Regions from separate parts of the Yinghuangia sp. YIM S10712 genome, predicted to be linked through region 1. Evidence: riboswitches for the same ligand, from Rfam matches in the RefSeq annotation. Region 1 holds a riboswitch; each other region holds the start of a gene.

Region 1 (5,287 bases):
TACTGCTGCGGCTCCGCGCCCAGCAGCCGGGCCATCTGCGCCTGGTCGGCCGGGACCACGACGACCGTCTTGCCCGGCCACTCGCCGCCCCAGACCTCCCCGACGTCGACGACGGCGGTCTCGATGTCCTTTTGGTACGAGGGCAGTTCCGCCGCCTGGCCGCCGATGCCCAGGACGATGCCGATATCGGTGCGGAGCACGTGGACGGGGCCGAGGTCCCAGGCCTGGACACTGCCGTGCAGGCCGCCTGGGGCGCCGTCGCCGTCGGCCGCGAGATACCACGCGCCGTCGCGGGCCACGAAGGTCAAGTACTGCGCGCTGCGGACCGGCGCGGCGTCGAAATCGGCGATGCGGTAGACCAGATCCACGTGTGCGGTGGCCGTCGCGGTGCCGCCCAGCTCCGTGCGGCGGGCATCGGTGAGCGCGAACGCGCCGGCCTCGACGATGTCGTACTCCCACGAGGCGAACGGCACGTGGGCGGCGTTGTCGAACGCCGCCCCCTGCGCATCGCGGAACGCAGGCGCGCGCGGGTCGATCGTCGCGAGGAAAGCCGCCCGGTCGCGGTCCCGGAAGGCGGCGGCCCGCCGGTCGAGCAGGCTGGTGATCTCCGCCTGGTCCTTCGTCTGCTGTGCCGCGTCCGCGGGTCGGCCGTCCGTTCCCGCGCGCGGGTCGGCAGTCGGCGGCGCGGTCGGCACGGACGGTCCGGCGCGGCGCTGGTCGGACGAGCCCAGGCCGAGGACTCCCAGGGTGAGCCCGAGTGCCACCGTGGCGGTGAAGACCACGAGAACCACGAGCCACCGCGGGATCCGTCGCTCGCTCAGGCTCCGGTCGTCCACCCAGCGATCGTACGAGACAGCACGTCAGGGCACCTGCCGAGCGTGCCGCCCGGGGGAAGCCCCGGGCTGCGGCGCGGGACGTCAGGAGACGCGCACGACCTTGACGACGGGCATCGAGTTGAGCGGCGCGTACCGCACGGTGCTGCCGGTGCGCGGTGCGTGGATGATCTGGCCGTTGCCGGCGTAGATCCCCACGTGCGACATGCCGCTGTAGTAGATGACCAGGTCGCCGGGCTGGATCTGGCTGACCGGGACGCTGCGCCCCGCACCGGCCTGGCCCTGCGAGGTACGCGGCAGCGCGACGCCGGCCTGCTTCCACGCGTAGCCGGTGAGCCCCGAGCAGTCGAACGAGCTGGGCCCGGTCGCGCCGTAGACGTAGGGCTTGCCGAGCTGAGCGGCGGCGGCGGCCACGGCGGCTCCCGCACGCCCGCTGACCGGGACCGTGGTCGACGGCGTCGTGGTCGTGGAGGTCGCAGTCGTCGGCTTGCTCGTCGGAGTCTTCGTCGGCGACGAGGAGGGGGACGCGGTGGGCGACGGCGTGGTGCGCTCTTCGTCGCGCGACGCCTTCTCTTCCTCCTCGCCGTGGCCTTCCTCCGCCAGCAGCGCTTCGCGCTCGGCCGCCGTGAGGGTGTTCAGAAGGGCTTGCGCCTTCTGGAGCTTCGCCTCGATCTCCGCCTTCTTGGCGGTGAGGTTCTTTCGGGTCTCCTCCAGATCGCCGAGCGTCTGCGATGCCTCGGCGCGCTCCTGGTCGAGGATCCGCTTCTTGGTCTGGAGCTGCTTGAGCGCCTCGGCCTGCTGAGCGTTCATCTGGTCGAGGGCCGACACCTTGGCCAGGTAGTCGTCCGGCTCCTCGGACAGCATGAGCTGAAGGGACGGGGCGAGGCCCGCGCTGCGGTACTGCGCGCTGACGAACTGGCCCATGGTGCTCTGGAGAGCGATGAGGTCCGACTGCTCCTTGACGATCCGCTCTTGGACCTGCTCCACCTGGGCCTGGAGCTTCTCGGTCTTCTCCTGGAAGCCGTTGAACTCCTCGGTGGCGATCTCCGCCTCGTGGTTCAGCGTCTTGATCTGCGCCTTGACCTGGTCTTTGGTCTGGGCGGGGTCGGCCTGGCTCGTGCCCGAGGACAGGGCGACTGCGGTGGCCGCGGCGGCGGTGAGCACGCCGACGCGTGCCTTGCTCGGCTTCTTGGGCCGTCGGTGGGACGCCACGAAGGCGAACTCCTTCTTCCCTCACGGCCGCCTACCGGGTGAGCTGACGGGTTCGGGCCGGAAGATGCCCTACGGCACGGGAAACCCGTGCCGATTCACCCCGGGGGGAGTTGGTTCCCCGGTTCCGGATCGGTCCTCACGTCGACTTCCCCGGACTCGGCGGTGGGGCCCGCCACCGTCCCGGATGGACGGTCGACTTCGCAGGCACCCAGCCGGAGACATTAGTGACCCGGCCTTGATCCGTTCAAATCAATCCGAAAAGTTTTACGAGGGAAACACAAAAATCGCCGATCGAGATGAAGGGCTTCACTTCACAGTGCAGCCATTTGTTCATACTTTCTCGGCGGTTTCCTACGCGGTTCCCCCGGGCCGGCATTGTCGGCCGGTGGATCGACCGCAGGCGGTTCGGGAGGGCCTTCGCGCAGGTCAGGGTCATAGCGCAAAGGCGCGCAAAGATCAACTTCAGCAAGCATCGTGATGCGCTCGACCGTCGCGGGCGCAAGCTCGAAGCATCCGCCGGCTCCCATTTTGCGCGCTCCGGGCAAATCACCCTTATCGGTGACGGATCGGCGACTTGTGGGATACCCCACTTCGACCGGCGCGTGCCGACAGGCCCGAGCGATTTCACCCCGTTCACTTGATTGAGATGAAAAGTCCGATTTTCCATCGAGAATCGATGGAACGACACATTCAGCACACGCCGGACCCAGGGCACGGCACGTACGGCAGCAGACCCGCATGGTCGCCCATCCCTTCCGTTGCGTTCCGGTGGGGCACCGCCAACGGAAAACACGGTAGGTACGGGCACTGACACAACGTCACATGTGGGCCACTCACGACCAGATGGGGACGTGCCGACACACGGTCGCCCGTGCACACCCGACGCGCGGTCACCCTCGGGCGAGCCGCCGCAGCAACATGGTCGACGGCACCGGACGCGCGCCCGCTCGGCGCACGCCGTCCGCCACCTCGCGGTCGGAGGAGACGACGATGACCGGGCGCCCCAGAGGCTCCGCGCGCACCAGGCGGCGGATCAACTCGTCCGCGGTCTCCCCCGCCTTGCTGAAACGGACCCGCACCCCGCGCGGCGGGGCAAGCAACACCGGTGCGTCCAATTGCGCGCCGTCGAAAACGCACGTGATCTCACACCCGGTCTGCGCCGCGATCACCGCGAGCCCGCCGAGCAACCGCACACGTTGCTCCGAGAGCGCGAGTGACGGATAACCCGTCTTGGTGACGTTGTAGCCGTCGATGACCAGGTGCGCCTGCGGCAGACTCAGCAACTGGTCGAGCACCGCGGGGTCGTCGCCCTCAAGCGCGCGTTTGGCGATGTCCTTCGGGCTCGCCCCCTCGGGCGCCACCGCGTCGACGGTGTCGGCGGGCCGCATGCCGACCGGCGGCAGCGCGAGTTCCCTGCGCAGGCCCTGTGCGGCCTCCAACACGGTGTCGAGCAGCAGGCGTACGCGGGTGTCCTCCATGCTGCGGCCCTCACGCGCGGCCCGGCGGCTCGCCTCCAACGCCGACTCGGCCTCCGAGACGCGACTGCGCAACCGCCGTGCCTCCTTGTCCGCCGCCGCGATCGCCGCCTGGGCCTCGGACCGCACGGCCGCCAACTCCGCTTGCGCGCGCTTGGCCTCCTTCTCGGCGTGCTTCGCGCCGCCCTGGAGGCCGCGCACCTGGCGCCGCAACTGCTCGGCCTCCTTGCGCGCCTGGTCGAGGTCGGCGCGCAGCCTCTCCTGCTCCGCCCGAGCCGAGGCGCGCAACGCGCCCAATTCGGCCTCCAGGCGGTCGACCACCGCGGCGGCCTCCGCCCCCGCCCGGTCCTGGGCCGCCTTCTCGGCGGCCTGTCCCGCGATGTCCAGCAGTTCCGTCCAACCGCGCGGCCGCAGCAGATAGGCCGCGGCGGCCACATCCAGCGGATCCGCGGCGGCGGGCGGGCGCCCGGCCTCCAACGCGGCGGCCAGATCAGGCAGCCCGCGGCGCAACCGCTCCGCTATGCGCTGCCGGAACACCGGATCGTTCTCCAGTGCGCCGGCCAGCGGTGTCGCCGCGAGCTTGGCCCGGCGTGACGGTGTGAACCGTGCGAACTGCCGCAACGGGACCGGGATCTCATCGGGCGTCATGGCCCCGAGGCCGTCGGCCGCCAGCGCGATGACGCGCTGGCGCACACCGTCCGGCAAGGGACCGCGCGGCGCTTCCGGCTCGTCGTGGTCGTTGCCTGAGGGAGCGGAGGCTTCGGTGTCATCCGACCGCTCGCCGGACGACTCGTTGCCACCGGGGTCCGGGGCGTCGTCGGTCGAGGCGTCGCCGGCGGACCCGGCCCCGGCACCGTTCCGCTCGGCACCGGACACGTCGCCGCCCGACGCCTCGGCACCATCGGATACTTCGGCGGCGTGCGACGGCCCCGATGTGCGCTGTTCCGCGGTGCGGCCCAAGGACTCACCGTCGCGCGCCACTCCCGCATCGCCCGACCGTGTGCCCGAAGCGCCCGCAGCGGCATCGGCGGACTCACCGGGGGAACGCCACACGGCCTCGTGCCTGCCGGGCGCGGGCGTCCAGGCGATTCCGGACCCGGGGGCGGACGTGACGGAGTCGTGGGCGCGGTGCCCTGTCTCCGCTCGTGTGTCCGACTCTCCCACTGGTCCTCCGGTTGGTCTGCGCCCGGTCTCCCCTCGCCGGGCCGGTTCGGTTGCTCCTGATCATGGCCTGCCCGCCCGAATGGGTGGACACGCCTCCCCGAGCCGATGCGGAACCGATGCACAAACGGCGCAACGGTCACGCCCCGGAAGGGGGTCCGGCCCGCAAGAGTGCCGTGTCGGGTACGGCTCCCGCCACCCCAAAGTGCCACACCACGCCGAAACACCGCCTGTTCGACGGGTTGTTCGAACGCGGCGGCCCGGCGTCGTACGGCCGTCCGAAGCGGCGCGGCCCGGATCGTCGGCGGACCCGCCGCCGGACAGCCGAAACACCCGACCCGCGCCGCTCGGGTGTGCGGCGCGGGTCCGGCGAGTCTGTGTGTCATCGCGTGCTCTGTCCGGCCAACGCCGCCGGGATCGGCCCGCTGACCGGGGAAGACGCCGTCTCGGCGGTACCGACGGGCCGCCCCGTCGGCGTCAGTCCGCGATCGGCCCGTCGTTCTCCGCGCCGGGGCGCGGAACCAACTGCACCGAGTCGGTGGCGTTGCACCAGCGGCAGCGCACCGACTCGATCGTGTCCTCCAGCACCTCGCGCTCGTCGACCCG
Region 2 (5,287 bases), on a different contig from region 1:
TCGGGCACAGCTACGGCGGCATGGTCATCACCGGCGCCGCGGACCGCACCCCCGACCGCATAGGCCGCCTCGTCTACCTCGACGCCGCCGTACCGGGCAACGGGCAGTCGCTGCTGGACATCGCCGGACCGATCATCGAGGCGACCCGGCCGCTGGGCAGCGTCATCGACGGCACCGAAGTCGTTTTGATCCCCTTTCCCGAGGCCGGCACCTTCTACGGCGTCACCGACCCGGCAGACGTCGCCTGGATGGCCGACCGCCTCGCCGCGCACCCGTGGAAGTGCTTCGAACAGCCGCTGCGCCTCACCGACGAGGCCGCGCTGTGGGCGATCCCGCAGTACCACATCGTGTGCACGTCGACCCTCCCGACGCGCGACCCCGCCCAGGTCGCCCGCGCCCGCGGCGAAGGCCGCCTGTGGGACATCGACACCGGCCACGATCTGATGATCACCGAACCGAAGGCCGTCACCGACGCGCTGATCGAGGTGTTGGCTGCCTGAAGCGGCCACTCAGCGCCGCCTCGGGTCCTTAGAACCTGCCGGGCCCCCGCGCAGCCATGGCCCGACCCGGGCGGGGTCAGTGCGGGGCCCAGGTGGCCACCACGATGGAAGCCGGCTGCGGGAACGGCAACTCCGGCGATCGCTTCCATCGCGGCCCCGACGGCTCTGTACTCGGGGGCGGTCAACACGTCCGCGCGGCTTCCGCTCGTTCGCGTTGCCTCATGTGAATCCGGCGTCGCTCAGTGGGAGTTCGTGGCGTACGCGGCAACCGTGGCGACGGTGCCGGTCCGGCCGCCGGGGGCGTACGCCACGACCTCGATGACACGGAACGAGCGCCCGCCGTGCACCACGCGGGCCACGAACTCGATGCCGCCGGATATGTCCATCTGCCGCAGATAGGTGATCCGGGTGGACGAGAGCGCCATCTCCCCGCCGGCGGGCAGGAGGCACGAAGCCGCGAGCTGGGACGCCGCCAAGGCGACGCCTCCGTGCAACGCCCCGCTGCCGTTGGTCAGCCGGATGTCGCCGGGCACTCGCAGGCGCACGAGCTCGCCGTCCGCCACGGCCGATGTACCCAGCACCGCGAGCAGGGAATCGTGACAGGCGGCGTCCGGGGCGGCGGGACCGTCGGACACGACGCCGACCGTGGGCTGCAACGCCGCGGCTTCGGAGGCGAGTTCGGGCAGGAGCGGGATGTAGCGGCTGCGCAGCGTCATGACCGCGAGCGTCTGCGCGTCCGTGTCCTGCACGCTTCCGGTCACCAGCGCGCCGCGCGCGTGCGAGGCCACGATCGTGCCCTCGCTGGTGATCAGGCTCCCGTCGCAGGGCGGCGGCGCGACGTAGTCGACCGACAGTTCGGTGGTGACGGACCACCGCCCGTCAGGCTGGTGCCTGGCGCCCGCGATCCCCAGCGTGTCGTCGATGAGCACGGCCAGTGCCGCGCTGTGGGGAGCGCCGTCGGGGCCGCGCAGCCACGGGCCGGACGGCATCCATCCGTGCCAAAGCCCGTCGTGCGCATGGTTCGTCACCCGGACGCCGAACAGGCGCTCCGGTCTTCCGACGGGTGCGTGCGGCATCGCTGTCAGGTCGTATTGCGCGGTCACGACGGCTTCCCTCCCCGAGCCGGGCGGGCCCCGGTGCCGCTGCCCGGTTGGCGGGGGTGGCTGTCGCCGTCGGCGATCGGTCGCCTCTCACTGCGGCACATTGCGACCACCCCGCAAGAAAGATCATTCTCCTGGGTGAGAGTAGCATTCTCCGCAATGCCGCCCGTCGGCGCACGTACGCCGCGGAGGGGCGGCCACAGGCAAACGGAACGCCCGGCCGGGTGGTCCCGGCCGGGCGTTCCGTTATTTGTTCATCCCTGTGTCAGCCCCACCTGCACAGGGCACCGCGTCACGACGCTCAGATGTTGACGCCGTGGGCGCGCAGGTACGCCAGCGGGTTCACGTCCGAGCCGTAGCTCGGGGTCGTGCGCACCTCGAAGTGCAGGTGCGGTCCGGTGGAGTTGCCGGTCGAGCCGGCCAGGCCGACCTGCTGGCCGGTCGCGACCTTCTGGCCGACGGAGACCGACAGCGAGCTCAGGTGGCCGTACTGGGTGTACTTGCCGTCGGCGTGCTTGATGACGATCTCGTTGCCGTACGCGCCGCCCCAGCCGGCCTTCACGATCGTGCCGGACGTGACGGCCTTCACCGGGGTGCCGGAGGCGGCGGAGAAGTCCTCACCGGTGTGGCCGTTCGACCACAGCGAGCCGGAGTTGCCGTACGAGCCGTGCGGCGCACCCGACACCGGGCGGACGTAGCCGCTCGACGAGGTCTCCTGGCTGGAGGCGGCCTTGTCCGACGCGGTCGCGGTCGTGGTGGCCGCGGACGACGCCGCAGACGACGCCGAGTTCGACGCGGACGCGGAAGCCTTGCCGTTCAGGGTGAGCTTCTGGCCCTGGTGGATCATGTTCGGGTTGCCGCCGATGACGCTGCGGTTGTCCTGGTACAGCTTCTGCCAGCCGCCGGCCACGTCGTGCGTGTTGGCGATCTTGGAGAGCGTGTCACCGGCGACCACGGAGTAGGTCGCGGCAGTGGTCTGCGCCGCGGCCGGCTTGCTCGACTGGGTCGCCTGCGCGCCGGACGCCGACGCGTTGTCGGAGCCTGCGGACGAGGAGGCCGCGGACGAGGAGGCCGACGAGGCGGCGGCCACGGGCTTGGCGGCCGAACCGGTGTCGATGGACGGCGTGCCGCTGTTCTTGGTCAGGCCCGCCTTGACGGAGCAGACCGGCCAGGCACCCGGGCCCTGAACCGCGAGGACCTTCTCGGCGATGGCGATCTGCTGGTCCTTCGTGGCGAGGTCGGCGCGCGGCGCGTACTGCGTGCCGCCGAACTCCTGCCACGTCGAGTTCGTGAACTGGAGGCCGCCGTAGAAGCCGTTGCCGGAGTTGATGGACCAGTTGTTGGTGGACTCGCACTGAGCGACCCTGTCCCACGTGCTCACCGAGGCGGCGGACGCGCTGGTCGCGCCGAGCATCGGGAGGGCGATCGCGGCGCCGGTGACACCGGCGGCGACGGCGATGGACTTGCGGTTGCTCAGAAGGTTGCGGGTCGCGGACAGCATTAAGCGATTCCTCTCCCACGCCTGCGAGGTGAGCTGTCGGATTCGGGCTGGAGTTGCCCGGCCGCGCCGCCCACGCCCTGATCAGGACGTTTTTGGCACGGCTTCACCCCAAGCCGTCCCGGTCGTACGGAAGTACGTCGCCGGTCCGGCGAATTTCACCTGGTTCCCCCGCTTCTGCCGTGACTGGTTCTCAGCAGTCCCGTCTCGACCGGCGGCAGAATTCGGCGTTCCGGTGAGCGGGGTCGGCGTTGCACCGACGACCACGAAGCTAGACAAACACCCGGTTACAACACAAATCCCTTGGAACCGAAGAAAGTTCAATGAAATTCGGGAATAGGGAATAAGTCACGCTCAGTAGCGTTGTCTCGCCCTCTCCGCAGTCAAAATGACACTTTGCGTGTTCGGGGCGATGCGGGAAGTCGGGATCCGCTACTCGCTGTGCCACGGCGATGCGTTCAAGTAGTTTTGCAAAGGAAACGTAAATTGCCCCGGTTCGGTCGTTTTGTCGCTCGGTGGATGGGAAAAAAGGGCCGAACACCGCGCGTCGGCGCCTGCGCGCGGAGGGGGGTCCGCAGGTGACGGGATGGGGCCGGTACAGGGGCGTTGACCTGGGGTTTCCTTCTCGCCGCCAATACTGCGGTCTGCGGTTTGCCGTCTGCGGTTATGGTCCCGGTCTGCGGGCCGCGTGCGGTCCGCGCCGGTGCGGCTAGACGGAGGCCGAGGTCGGGCCGGAGTATCCAGCCACCATGGCGACCGTGCCCGGCTTGCCCGACGGTCCGTGGGACACGACCTCGATCAGGCGGAAGCTCCGGCCACCGTGCACGACCCGGGCGACGAAGCGGGTTTCGCCGGTGATCTCCAGCGCGCGCAGGTAGCTGATGCGAACCGAAGCCAGGGACATGCCGTCCTCCGGGCGCAGCCAGTGCGAGGCGGCAAGCTGGGTCGCGCACAGGGCGATGCCGCCGTGCATGACGCCACTGGCGTTCGTCAGGATCTCGCGGCCGGGCACCCGCAACGACGCGGTGTCTCCGTCGACTTCCAAGGACGCGTCCAGCATGGCGAGCAGCGACTCGCGGTACGGCGGCTCCGACTCGCGCCGTGGTTCCGGCAGTGCCGCGGTCGTCGGGGCCGTCGTCGCGTCGGGGGTGAACAACTCCTGGAGGTCGCGGGGAACGGTGGTGGTGAACCGACTGCGCAGGGTCGCGAGTGCGAGCGTGCGGTCGGCGTCGTCCCGTACCGTCCCGGAGACCAGGACCCCCGTCGGCTGCGCGGACACGACCGAGCACTCGCTTTGGATCGTCTGCCCGTCGCACGGCGGCGGCGCGGTGTAGTCGACGGAGAGCTCGGTGGTCACCGGCCACAGCTCGTCGGGCCGGTGCGCGGACGTCGCCCTCCCCAGCGTGTCGTCGATGAGCACGCCGAGAGCGGCACTGTTCGGGGATCCGTCCGGGCCGGTCATCCAGGGACCTGACGTCATCGTCCCGCGGCTCCCGCCGTCGACCGGGGTGATCGCGGCGCCGAAGAGGGTCATCGGCCCACGGCCGCGCCGGATGAGCGGTGCCGCGAGGTCGTGGTGCGCAGTCATGGAGATGTCCTGGTTCCCTGGGGCGGTCCTACCGCCGACCGATGCGGCCCCGCCGTGTTGCCGTACGCTGCCCGGCGCGCCGACGTCCCCCAAGAGAACGTCATTCTCGCGCACGAGAGAGTCATTATCGCAGGTGCGGGGCCGGGCGTGAGCGAAGGGTCGGCGCGCAGGCTCCCGCCCCCTGCGCGCGTTCAGCGAAAGCCCACGCTCCCGGCTGTGACCCGACCGTCTCGCCCGCGCGGTCGCCGCGGCGGCCGACGGCAGGGCGCGGCGGTCAGTAGCCTGGTGGCCCGGTCAACCACGTATGGCGCACAGGGGGTTCGTTCCATGACGGAAAACCGCGTGGCGGTCGAGGAGCGGGTCCGCCGCGACTGGGGTCTGGAACTGCCCGAATCAGTTTTCCGCTACCACGCGTTCCTGACCTCTCTGGGACCGGCTGAGAAGCGGGCGCTCGACGACATGGAACTGCGGCCGTTCGGCATCATGGACGTCTTCGCGAACCCGGACGCGCAGCCTGCCGACGGCATCGACGTGCGCGTACACGGTCGCTACTACCTCGACCCGCCCGAGTTCCTGACGTTCATGCACGGAGGTTCGGACG
Region 3 (5,287 bases), on a different contig from region 1:
GAGCGGCTGGGAGGCCGCCGCCGTCCACATGGCAGGTGTGCTGCTCGGCGGGTGGGCGTACGACCTGGGCCTCAAGCGCACGGCGGTGTCTCCGCTGCCGTACGCGGTGGGTTTCGCGTCGCTGCCCGCCTTCGTGACGCTGGGTCTGCCGGGGGCGCCGTGGCCGGCGTGGTGGGCGGTCGCCGGCGCGGCGCTGCTCGGGGTGGGCGCGCATCTGCTGAACGTGCTGCCGGACCTCGCCGCCGACCTCGCGACCGGCGTGCGCGGCCTGCCGCACCGCCTCGGGGATCGCTGGTCGCGGCGGATCGCCGCTGTCGTGCTGGGCTCGGCGGTCGCGGTCCTGGCGTTCGGACCTGCGGGCGCCCCGGGTCCGTTGGCGTGGTTCGTCCTCATGGTCGCGTCGCTGGTGGCGGCGGTGGGCGCGGCGGCGCCGGCGGGGCGTTCGGCGGCCCCGTTCCGGGCGGCGGTCCTGGTCGCGGCACTCGCGGTGGCGCTGTTGGTGGCGCATGCGGGCCAGTTGGCCTGACCGGTGGATGTCTCGGTGCGCGGGCCCCGGCGTACGGACGGGTCACCGGCCGGAACAGGCACACGTCGGCCTGTGGGTGCCGCGTCGTGGCATCACCGTGGTGGCTTCCCGGCGGACGCCGCCGGGATATCGCCCGTTAGCCGGGCTCCTGGCGGCGTGTGGAATGCCACCAGGCCCAGAGCCAGTCGCCCGCGATCACCAGCGTTGCGGCCCATACGACTGCCGCGGCGACGGCGATCGACACCGGGCCGCCGCTGAGCGTCGCGGCGAGCATGACGAGGGACAGCGGGCACAGGACGATCAGGCTGTAGACGCGCACTTGCCGACGGAATCTGCCGGCCGGTGCTCGGCCGCTGGGCGGACTGACGAGATTCATGGTGCGCAGTTGCCGGTCGAGTACGGCGTCGCGCTGCAATTCGAGTTCGATGGCATGCAGCTGCTGCCGCTCACGACGGCTGAGCGCGGGGCCGCCGGGCATGGTCGCCACCTCCGGACGGGGACATGGTGACGGAACTGTCATTACGCTGCCCGGGTGATGTGGAGTTATTCGTTGGCCGTGTGCGCGCGGAAGGGACGGGCATACCGGTCGTTCTGCCTGGTCATACCCGCGTGCATGGTCGTCCGGCGGCACCCGCGCGGGCGGTGGAGACACGGCTGAGAACGTGGTCCGCCGTCCGCGCGGGGCCGGTCCGTGGGGCCGTCGGGCGGCGCGGGGATCAGGCGGGGCGGGTGGCGCCCGCGATGGGCATCGAGTCGACGGGAACGATCTTCACGACCGAACGCGAGTTCGGGGCGTGGATGATCTGGCCGTCGCCCAGGTACATGCCGACGTGGCTGATGCCGGAGTAGTAGAACACCAGGTCGCCGGGCTGAAGGTCGGATATCGCGACCTTGTCGCCGGCCGCGTACTGGTCGGTGGTGACGCGCGGGATCGACACGCCCGCGGCCTTCCACGCCGCCTGGACGAGGCCGGAGCAGTCGTACGCGTCGGGCCCTTCGGCCCCGTAGACGTACGGCTTGCCGAGCTGGGCCTTCGCGAACGCGATCGCGGCGGCGGCCTTGCCGGCCGCGGGGGCGGCAACCTGCGTCGCCGTCGAACCGGCGGTGGACTGCGTGGTCGGGGCGGTCGTCTCGGACGTCTCGGTGGTCGCGGCCGTCCGGGTGGCCGTCTGCGACGAACTGCCGGTCTCGGCCGGTGCGGTGCCGGTCAGCTTCAGGATCCGGCCGATGTCGAGCCAGTCCGGGCCTTTGGTGAGCTGGTCGCGGTTCAGGTCGTACAGGGCCTGCCAGCTGCCGGCGACCCCGTTCGCGTCGGCGATCCTCCAGAGGGTGTCACCTGACACGACGGTGTGTGTCGCGGCGGTGGAGGTGGCGGCGGATCCGGTGTCGGCGCCCGTCTCGGCGGCGGGGTCCGTGGGGGCCGCAGCGGTGGTCGCGGCCTCCGGCTGGGCCATGGCCGGAGCGGCGTGGGTGGCGGTGGCGGTGAAGGCCGTGCCGAGGCCGGCGATGCCGGCGGCGGCCACCAGGCGGCGGACGCTGTGGGCAGACAGCATGAAGTCGTTCCTCTCCTGCCGCCTGCGAGGTGAGCTGTCGGATTCGGACCGGAGACGGCCCGGCCGCGCGAGCGCACGGCTTCACCCCGAGCCGGACCCGACGTGTCGGGTACGGCGTACCACCTGGTTCCCCCGCTCCCGTCCGGAAGTGCTCTCGCGCGCGCCGGGACCGGGGACGGGATTCGGCGTTCCGGTCGGCGCATTTCGCCGTGGTCGGCGAAACCGGGGGTGACGCTAGACAAATCGCCTTGTCGTCCACAACTCGCCGGCCGTGCATCACAGGTGCGTAAAGGCGGCGTTCGGCCTGGTCTCACCTGCGGGGATGCTTCGGACACCCCGGGATGACATGCGGATATGCCGCAGAGTGACCGTGACGGATCGGTGACCGAAAAAGATCTGAATTGCTCATGACCCGCCCGCCGGGCGAATCATTACACGTCCAATCTTGTCCGCATTTACGCAACCAGATGGATTGTCCGTTCACTCGAACGGCCTTCCCCGGCTGCCCGGCGCTCTCGGCGCGCCTACCGTCGAAGTCATGCCGCAACCCGGACAATTCGCCGGTTTTCGTCGCACTGGGCCCTGACGGCCCTTCCTCTCGTCGCCCGAGGCGCGATCGGCGGGAGGACCGTCACTACCTCGCGCGTTCGCGAGACGGGGAACTTTTCCGGCCACGGCACTTGCTCATCCAACGCTGGCGGGGAGGCCCGGTGTCCCGATCCCAACGCTCGGTCGCGAAGTCCCCGGAGCCGGCGAATTCCGCGCCGGCGTCAGCCGATCCGGTCGGCGACTCGCGGGACGAACCAGAAACGTCATCCCGTCGTTCGGTGACCTCGCTCCTCCGCGCGGTGGCCGACTTCGCCGACCGGTCCGCCACCCGCGCCCGCTGCGTCGCGCTCGCGCTGCTCTGGGCCGTGAACATCGGCGCGCTCACCCTGATGTGGTACGGCCTGCCGAGTGGCGGCGCCGGCCCGTTCCCCTGCGCCCTGTTCGGCCTGGTGCTGGCGGTGGCCGCCGGGGTCGTCGGACTGGCGCTCGCGCTCCCGGGGTTGCGTGCTTCCGAACCGGAGCGGGCCGACAACGGCTGGGCGTTCGCGTGGCTGTTCACGACGTTCGTCGGCGCGGCCGGCGGGTTCCTCGTCCTGGCGTTCGACCAGTTCACCCGTTTGTGGGCCGGGGCCGGACTCGGCCCGTGAACCGTGGCCCGATCAGACCCAGCCACCGGGCGCGGGGACGGCCGCAGCCTGGCGCTTCTTCCACACGGCGTACGAGATCAGGTATCCCACCGTCCACATGCCGCAGCTCAACAGCACCCCGATGACGTGGACGGTATGCGGGAACGGCCGGGCGACGTAACCCGGTTGGCCGCCCCCCATGGTGTGCCCGCCGAGGTTGCCGCCGAGCGCGGTCGACGCGTTGGCGACCTGCGGCGGAACCCATGACGCGCCGGCGGTGGCGGCGGCGGTTGGCGGGAGCCGCGTGGGCTGCGACCCGCTGCGGAAGGTCACGCCGTACAGCAGGCGCACCCGCTTGGCCTCCCAGACCGACATCGCGGTGATGGTCACGGGTGCGCCCAGCGTCACGATGGCCGCGACGACGGCGGGCACGCGGTTGTGGCCGGGCGCCGCGAGGTCGACCGCCGCGACGGCCCACGACAGGGTCGGGGCGAGGAGGCACGGCATGAGCAAGTGCCCGTCGGCGGCGGCGAACAGGTGGCGCGGGACCATGAAGAAAGCGGTGATCGCGAAGAAGCCGCACCAGATGAGTGCGATCCACCCCAGCACGACCAGCACCATCAACGCGCCGCCCGGCCGCATTTCCACGACCCCGACCAGCGCCAGCGTGGTCAGCACCGCGCCGGCGCCGATGAACGCACCCATCGACTTCATCGGGTAACGCATGCTCCGGCGCGTTTCCCGGCGTTTCGCCGGCTCGGTCAGGAGCACGAGGATGAGCGCGGTCAGCGGTACGGCCACGACGGCGACGACCACCGAGATGGTCACGTGCATGATGGCTTCGCTGAAGATCTTCTCCGCCTCGACGGAGTCGTACTTCAGCGCGACCCACGCCACGACGCCCATGCCGAGCAACGTCCTGATGAGCCGGACGTGTTCGATGCGCGGGTCGGGCGGCGCCAACCGGTTCTGCGCCTTCAGCGCGGCCTTGGCGGCACTCGACGGATTGATGACCTGGACGAAGCGCCAGAACAGCGGCGCGCGCGGAGGTCGCGGCGGAGCGGGGACGAACTGTCCACCCCCGGCGGCCGGTCCGCCCCCGTATGGCGGGAATCCACTCGGCTGGTGAGGGAATTGACCGGTTTGCTGGGGTGGCGGGGCAGGCTGCCAGGGCGGGGGCACATGGCTCAAGAGATTCGTCCTTGTCTCACCGTTGCCTGCGTCGCGAGAGCACGACGGCCCCGCGGATGACACGGATGGGCACCGCGATGCGCGCCGCGCCCGGTGCCGAGTCCGCGAAGCAGTATGTCGGAACGCGCGTATGGGGGGACAGCGGGATGTCCCTCGCGTGTGGGGCGCAGACGGCGCGGCGCCACCCCGCGGACCTGCCGAATCGGCCGCCCCGCATCGCCGAACGCCCACACCGCGCCTGGCCCGCAAACGGCGAGTCTGCGGTGGACAGGCCAACGACGTCTTCGCTCCGTCACTCCTCCGCGAAGCGCCGCCACGCGCGTTCGGCCGCGCGGGCGATCTCCGCCGGGTCGTCGCCGATGTCGACCACGACGCCCGCCTCGTCGGGGCCCAAGGGCTCCAGCGCGGCAAGTTGCGAGTCGAGGAGGGCCGGGTCGAAGAAGTGCCCCCGGCGGCCGTCGAGGCGCTGCGCGATCAGGTCGCGCGGGCCGTCCAGGTGCACGAAGAACGCGTCGGGGCAGTCCCGGCGCAGCCGGTCGCGGTACGCGCGCTTCAACGCCGAACATGTCACCACCGCACCGGCGTTCGCTTCGTACCGCCTGCGCAGCCACTCCCCCAGCGCGTCGAGCCAGGGCTGCCGGTCGGTGTCGTCCAACGGCTGCCCGCTGCGCATCTTGGCGATGTTGGCCTCGGGGTGGAAGTCGTCACCCTCGCCGAGGTCGGCGCCGCATCGTGCCGCCAACTCGGCCGCCACGGTGGTCTTTCCGGTGCCGGATACACCCATCACGACGATGTGCGGCGGCCGTTCGGCGAAAGTGTCGGCCGCGTTCAAAAACCGAGCA
Region 4 (5,287 bases), on a different contig from region 1:
GGACCTCCGCGAGGCCCTCCGCGGCCGGGTTGACCAGGTCGCCTTCGACCGTGCGCTTCGGCGCCCGGCCCGCGGCGCCGCCCACGAGTTCGCGCACCAGCACATACTGCGCGTGGTTGGTGTCCTGGTACTCGTCGACGAGGACGTGCCGGAACCGGCGCCGGTAGTGCTCGGCGACGTCCGGGAACGCCTGGAGCAGGTTGACCGTCGTCATGATCAGGTCGTCGAAGTCCAGCGCGTTCGCCTGGCGCAGCCGGGCCTGGTAGAGGGTGTACGCCTCGGCGAGCCTGCGCTCGGCGTCGTTCTGCGCCTCGGCGGCGAACGCCTCCGGGTCGATCAGTTCGTTCTTGAGGTTGGACACCTGCGCGTTGAACTTGCGCGGCGGATACTGCTTGGGGTCCAGGTCGAGGTCACGGCAGACCATCGCCATCAGGCGCTGCGAGTCGGCGGCGTCGTAGATGGAGAACGCCGAGCTGAGCCCGAGCTTCTTGTACTGCTGCCGCAGGATGCGCACGCACGACGAGTGGAAGGTCGAGACCCACATCGCCTTCGCTCGCGGGCCGACCAGAGCCTCGACGCGCTCCTTCATCTCGCCCGCGGCCTTGTTGGTGAAGGTGATCGCGAGGATCTGCCCGGGGTGCACGCCGCGCGCGCCCAGCAGGTACGCGATGCGGTGGGTGAGCACGCGCGTCTTGCCCGAGCCTGCGCCCGCCACGATGAGCAGCGGCGAGCCCTCGTGGACGACGGCGGCGCGCTGCTGCGGGTTCATCCCGTCGAGCAGTTGCGCCGGGTCGACGGCGGGCTTGGGGGCGCCGTTGCGGTAGTGGCCCTCGTACGGCTGTGCGGGCACGTCGTAGTCGCCCGAGAACAGGTCGTCGGGTGCCGGGTCGTACTCGGGCGGCGGCGGGACCTCGTCGGGCGGGGGTTCGGCGGGCCAGGGGATGTCCGCGTCCGCGGGCACGTCGGCGCCGAAGCCCGGCAGCGGCAGGTCGTCGAAGAGTTTGCTCATCGCTGCCGAGTCTACGAGCCGCGCCGGCGGTTCCGGCCCGTGCGTGCCGAACGGGACCGCCGGGCGCGAGGGCGGCTCTCGTCCGGCTCAGGCCTCCGCGTCCGGCTCGGGCCGGCTCAGGTCCACATGACGGCGATCGCGATGTTGGCGACGGTCAGCAGGCCGATGGCGCCGACGATCTTGGTGTCCACGCGCTCCTTGGTGCGGTTGGTCCACACCATGAGGAGGATCGCGAGGAGAACGGCCAGCTTCACACCCATCTTGGCGTTGTCGACGTCGAGGTCCTGGCTCTGCCGGACGCCGACGAGGGCGACCCCGGTGACCAGCATCGTGAGCGCGCCGTGGACCATCGCCTTGTTGACGCGGACGTCGCCGGACTTCATCGCGCTCATCTGGGTCAGGAATCCGCCCAGCAGGGAGGCGACGCCGATGATGTGCAGGACGAGCAGGAGTTGACGAACGACGTCCACGGGACGCTCCTCAGAGTCGGCTGCGACGAGCCTATAAAAATCACAAACCGGACAATGAAACGACCCCCAAGGTAAAGCTTTGGCAATGTCCGGGGAGATCCTGGGGTTCGTGACACTCCTGTGACTAATGTTCTCGGCCAGGTGGCCCGTACCCCCGTGCTCCACCCGGAGCAGACGGGCGCCACCGCCGAGTCCGGTCACGACCGGCGGCCGTCCCTGTGCGGCCGCGGGCCTTTTCCGGAGCCGGGGACCCACGGTCCCATCGAGGCGAATCGGTGCCGGGGCCGCTCCCGGCGCCGTAGGGCGTCTTCTTCCGCCCGAGCCTGTCAGCTAACCCGGTAGGCGGCCGAGGAAGGAGTGACGCTTTCGTGGCGTCCCATCGTCGTCCCGCGCAGCACCGCCGGTCGAAGCCGCGTACGGCTCCCCGCAGTGCCGCGACCCTGGCGGTCACCGCCGCCGCGACCATGACCGGGGTCATCGCCTTCGCCGGCCCGTCCCACGCCGACCCCGCCCCGGCCAACCCGACCAAGTCCCAGGTCCAGGAGCAGGTCAACCAGCTCCACCACGAGGTCGCCAAGGCCACCGACATCTACAACGGTGTCCAGGAGAAGGTCGAGCAGCTCCAGCAGGCGGCGAACGCGACGCAGACCCGCGTCACCGAGGAACAGGCCGCGATGAACGAGCTGCGCGAGCAGATCGGCATCCTCGCCGCCAACCAGTACCGCAACGGCGGTATGCCGCCCGAGCTCGCGCTCGCGCTGAGCGGCGACCCCGCCGAGTACCTGCAAAAAGCCCAGATGCTCGACCAGTTGGACTCCCAGCAGGCCATCAAGCTGGAGCAGATCGCCGCGCAGGCGCGCATGCTCCAGCAGGACCGCGAGGAAGCCTCCCGGCAGCTTGCGGAGCTCGACCAGCTCCGCAAGGACCTGACCGCGAACAAGAACGCGATCCAGGAGAAGCTCAACAAGGCCCAGGCTCTGCTCAACACCCTCACCGAGGCCGAGCGGCAGGCGATCCTGGAGTCCAACGAGCACGAAGCGGCCGAAGCCGCCGAGCGCGAGGCCGAGGAGCGCGCGGCGCGCGACGAGGAACGCGCCGCCGCCGAGGAAGACGACAAGGAAGCCGCCGCCGTCCCGGCGTCCGGACGGGCCTCGGTCGCCATAGATTTCGCCATGGACCAGATAGGCAAGCCGTACGGCTGGGGCAAGGCAGGGCCGAGCTCGTACGACTGCTCCGGTCTCATGCAGGCCGCGTGGGGGAAGGCCGGCGTCAAGCTGCCGCGCACCACGTGGGACCAGGTCAACGTCGGCACCAGGGTCTCGAAGTCCCAGCTCCAGCCCGGCGACCTGGTCTTCTTCTACTCCGACAACAGCCACGTCGGGATGTACATCGGCAACGGCATGATGGTCCACGCTCCGCGCCCCGGCACGAATGTCCGGACCGAGTCGATCAACGTGATGCCGTTCTACGCGGCGACCCGCCCCGGGTAAACCGGCACCCGAACGGTGCGCTCGGGCGGTCCGCACACCGCGTCCCGCCCCTGCGTTCCCGGCCGACCGGCGGCCGTCGTCACACCAGTCGCCGGTCGGTCGCCCAGCGCGTCAGCTCGTGCCGGTTGGAAAGCTGCAACTTGCGCAGCACCGCCGACACATGGGTCTCCACGGTCTTCACCGAGATCACCAGCCGCCGCGCGATCTCCTTGTACGCGTAGCCGCGTGCGATCAGCCGCAGCACCTCGCGCTCCCGCTGCGTCAGCCGGTCCAGGTCCTCGTCGATCGGCGGGACATCCGTCGCCGCGAAGGCGTCCAGCACGAACCCGGCAAGGCGCGGCGAGAACACCGCGTCGCCGTCCGCGACCCGCGCCACCGCCCGGACCAGCTCGTCGCCGGTGATCGACTTCGTGACGTAACCGCGCGCGCCGCCCCGGATGACCCCGATCACGTCGTCGGCGGCATCGGACACCGACAGCGCCAGGAACCGCACACCGGGCTGGAGTTCGGCGCACTGCCGCAGCACCTCGACCCCGCCGCCGCCGGGCAGGTGCACATCCAGCAGCACCACTTCGGGCCGCGTCGCCCGCACCACCGCGACCGCGGACGGGACGTCCTCGGCCTCGCCGACCACCTCGACCGCGTCACCGATCTCGGCGCGCACGCCCGTACGGAACATGCGGTGGTCGTCGACCAGCACGACGCGGACCCGGCCCCCGCCCGCCGCCCCGCCTGCCGTACCGCCTGCCGTACCGCCTGCCCCGGCGCCCTGCGGGCTCTCGCTGCTCACGACCGGCTCCTGTTCCCCTCGCTGCGAGCCATCCCCAGCTCGACTTCGGTGCCCTCACCGGGCTCGCTGCGGATCACCGCGCTGCCGCCGTTGCGGCGCATGCGCCCGAGGATCGACTCTCGCACACCCAGCCGGTCCTCCGGCAGCGCCTCCGGGTCGAATCCCGGGCCGCCGTCGCGAACGAAAACGGTGACCGTCGCCTCCTCGACCTCGGCGAACACCTGCACCGGACCGCCCGGGGCGTACTTCGCGGCGTTCACCATCGCCTCCCGCGCCGCCGCGAGCTGCGCCGACAGGCCCTCGTCCACCGGGCAGTCGCCCACCGACACGATCTCGATCGTCGCCCCGTGCGCGTCCTCGACCTCGGCCGCCTCCTGGCGCAGCGCCGCCGCGAACGTCCGGTCCGGCTCCTCGCCTTCGGGCCGGTACAGCCACGCGCGCAACTCGCGCTCCTGCGCCCGCGCCAGCTTGGCGACCTCGCGCGGATCGTCGACGTGGCGCTGGATGAGGGTGAGCGTGTGCAGCACCGAGTCGTGGACGTGCGCCGCGACCTCGGCCCGCTCCTGGGCCCGGATGCGGGCCCGCCGCTCCGCACCGAGGTCGCGCGTCTGGCGCAGCAGGTACGGCCCGAAAATCACCAGCAGCCCGAACAACAGCAGCAACGCCCCGCGCAGCGCGGCGAACACGTCGCCGAGGCCGCCCCGGTAGGCGACGAAGAACCCGATCCCGGTGGCGAAGATCGCCAGCCCGGCGCCGGTCCGCACGATCGCCGCCGTGCGGCTGCGCCCGTCCAGCGCGAGCCACCGGGTGCGCTGCGCGTCGTCCGCCTGGCGCCACACCAGCGCGACGCCCGCCGCCGCGACCAGGAGCGGCCACACCCACGCCCCGCGGTCGCTCGCCGTGCCCGCCACGATCAACACCATCGTGAACGCCAGCAGCACCGTCACGATCGCCAGCGCCGCGTGCCGCGACCTGCGCTCGCGGGCATTCGGCAGGTCCCGGGCCGCGGGGACGCCCTCGGGCACGTTGAGCCACAGCAGGCCGTACAGCACGACGCCCAGCCCCGCGCCGAGGCTGAGGACCATGAAACCCAGGCGCAGCCAGACGACGTCGACCGCGAAGTGGTCGGCGAGCCCGCGCGCGACCCCCGCCACCATGCGCTGCGAGGGGTTGCGGTGGAGCGTGGGCGTGGGCCGACGCGGCTCGCCGGGCGGGAGCACGGGACGCGGGGGTGCGCCGGGGGGTGGTGCGGCTGTCACGCCACCGATGGTCTCGCGCGGGACGCCGGCGACGCATCAGGGTTCGACCCTGATACGGCGTCAGGGTCGGCTCAGGGACGCCCCCGGGCCACGCCCGATAGGCGCGCGCACGCGAGAACAGCACGATGGAGACATGGGTTCCCCGCCCCCGCGACGAGGAGGCCCACTGCTCACGCCCCCTGCCCTTGGTCACACCTGTTCTGCCACCCGACACGCACCTGCTTCGTCACCCGTGCTGCAACACCTGCTGTTGTCACAGCCGCCCGGAG

Evidence for each region. Region 1 has a riboswitch for cyclic di-AMP ahead of ACRX5W_RS08005 (NlpC/P60 family protein). Riboswitches for the same ligand answer to the same signal wherever they lie in the genome.
Region 2: it holds a riboswitch for cyclic di-AMP, as region 1 does, so the genes downstream of both, ACRX5W_RS17000 (transglycosylase family protein) here and ACRX5W_RS08005 (NlpC/P60 family protein) in region 1, are expected to answer to the same signal.
Region 3: it holds a riboswitch for cyclic di-AMP, as region 1 does, so the genes downstream of both, ACRX5W_RS27740 (NlpC/P60 family protein) here and ACRX5W_RS08005 (NlpC/P60 family protein) in region 1, are expected to answer to the same signal.
Region 4: it holds a riboswitch for cyclic di-AMP, as region 1 does, so the genes downstream of both, ACRX5W_RS03870 (NlpC/P60 family protein) here and ACRX5W_RS08005 (NlpC/P60 family protein) in region 1, are expected to answer to the same signal.

Annotation. Positions count from the first base shown of each region.
Region 1 is NZ_JBPKBI010000002.1:593,995-599,281, reverse strand. It holds gene ACRX5W_RS08010 (hypothetical protein) at 1-836, opposite strand, end outside; gene ACRX5W_RS08005 (NlpC/P60 family protein) at 918-2,045, opposite strand; cyclic di-AMP (ydaO/yuaA leader) riboswitch at 2,059-2,217, opposite strand; gene ACRX5W_RS08000 (NYN domain-containing protein) at 2,936-4,225, opposite strand; gene ACRX5W_RS07995 (hypothetical protein) at 5,159-5,287, opposite strand, start outside.
Region 2 is NZ_JBPKBI010000007.1:96,236-101,522, reverse strand. It holds gene ACRX5W_RS17010 (alpha/beta fold hydrolase) at 1-500, shown strand, start outside; gene ACRX5W_RS17005 (PaaI family thioesterase) at 740-1,603, opposite strand; gene ACRX5W_RS17000 (transglycosylase family protein) at 1,902-3,101, opposite strand; cyclic di-AMP (ydaO/yuaA leader) riboswitch at 3,107-3,307, opposite strand; gene ACRX5W_RS16995 (PaaI family thioesterase) at 3,808-4,686, opposite strand; gene ACRX5W_RS16990 (ADP-ribosylation family protein) at 5,014-5,287, shown strand, end outside.
Region 3 is NZ_JBPKBI010000019.1:22,580-27,866, reverse strand. It holds gene ACRX5W_RS27750 (UbiA family prenyltransferase) at 1-526, shown strand, start outside; gene ACRX5W_RS27745 (DUF3040 domain-containing protein) at 663-1,004, opposite strand; gene ACRX5W_RS27740 (NlpC/P60 family protein) at 1,243-2,079, opposite strand; cyclic di-AMP (ydaO/yuaA leader) riboswitch at 2,085-2,277, opposite strand; gene ACRX5W_RS27735 (hypothetical protein) at 2,907-3,275, shown strand; gene ACRX5W_RS27730 (hypothetical protein) at 3,288-4,445, opposite strand; gene ACRX5W_RS27725 (gluconokinase) at 4,738-5,229, opposite strand; gene ACRX5W_RS27720 (phytoene desaturase family protein) at 5,274-5,287, opposite strand, start outside.
Region 4 is NZ_JBPKBI010000001.1:814,751-820,037, reverse strand. It holds gene pcrA (DNA helicase PcrA) at 1-1,009, opposite strand, end outside; gene ACRX5W_RS03875 (hypothetical protein) at 1,126-1,479, opposite strand; cyclic di-AMP (ydaO/yuaA leader) riboswitch at 1,699-1,839, shown strand; gene ACRX5W_RS03870 (NlpC/P60 family protein) at 1,848-2,969, shown strand; gene ACRX5W_RS03865 (response regulator) at 3,049-3,759, opposite strand; gene ACRX5W_RS03860 (ATP-binding protein) at 3,756-5,018, opposite strand.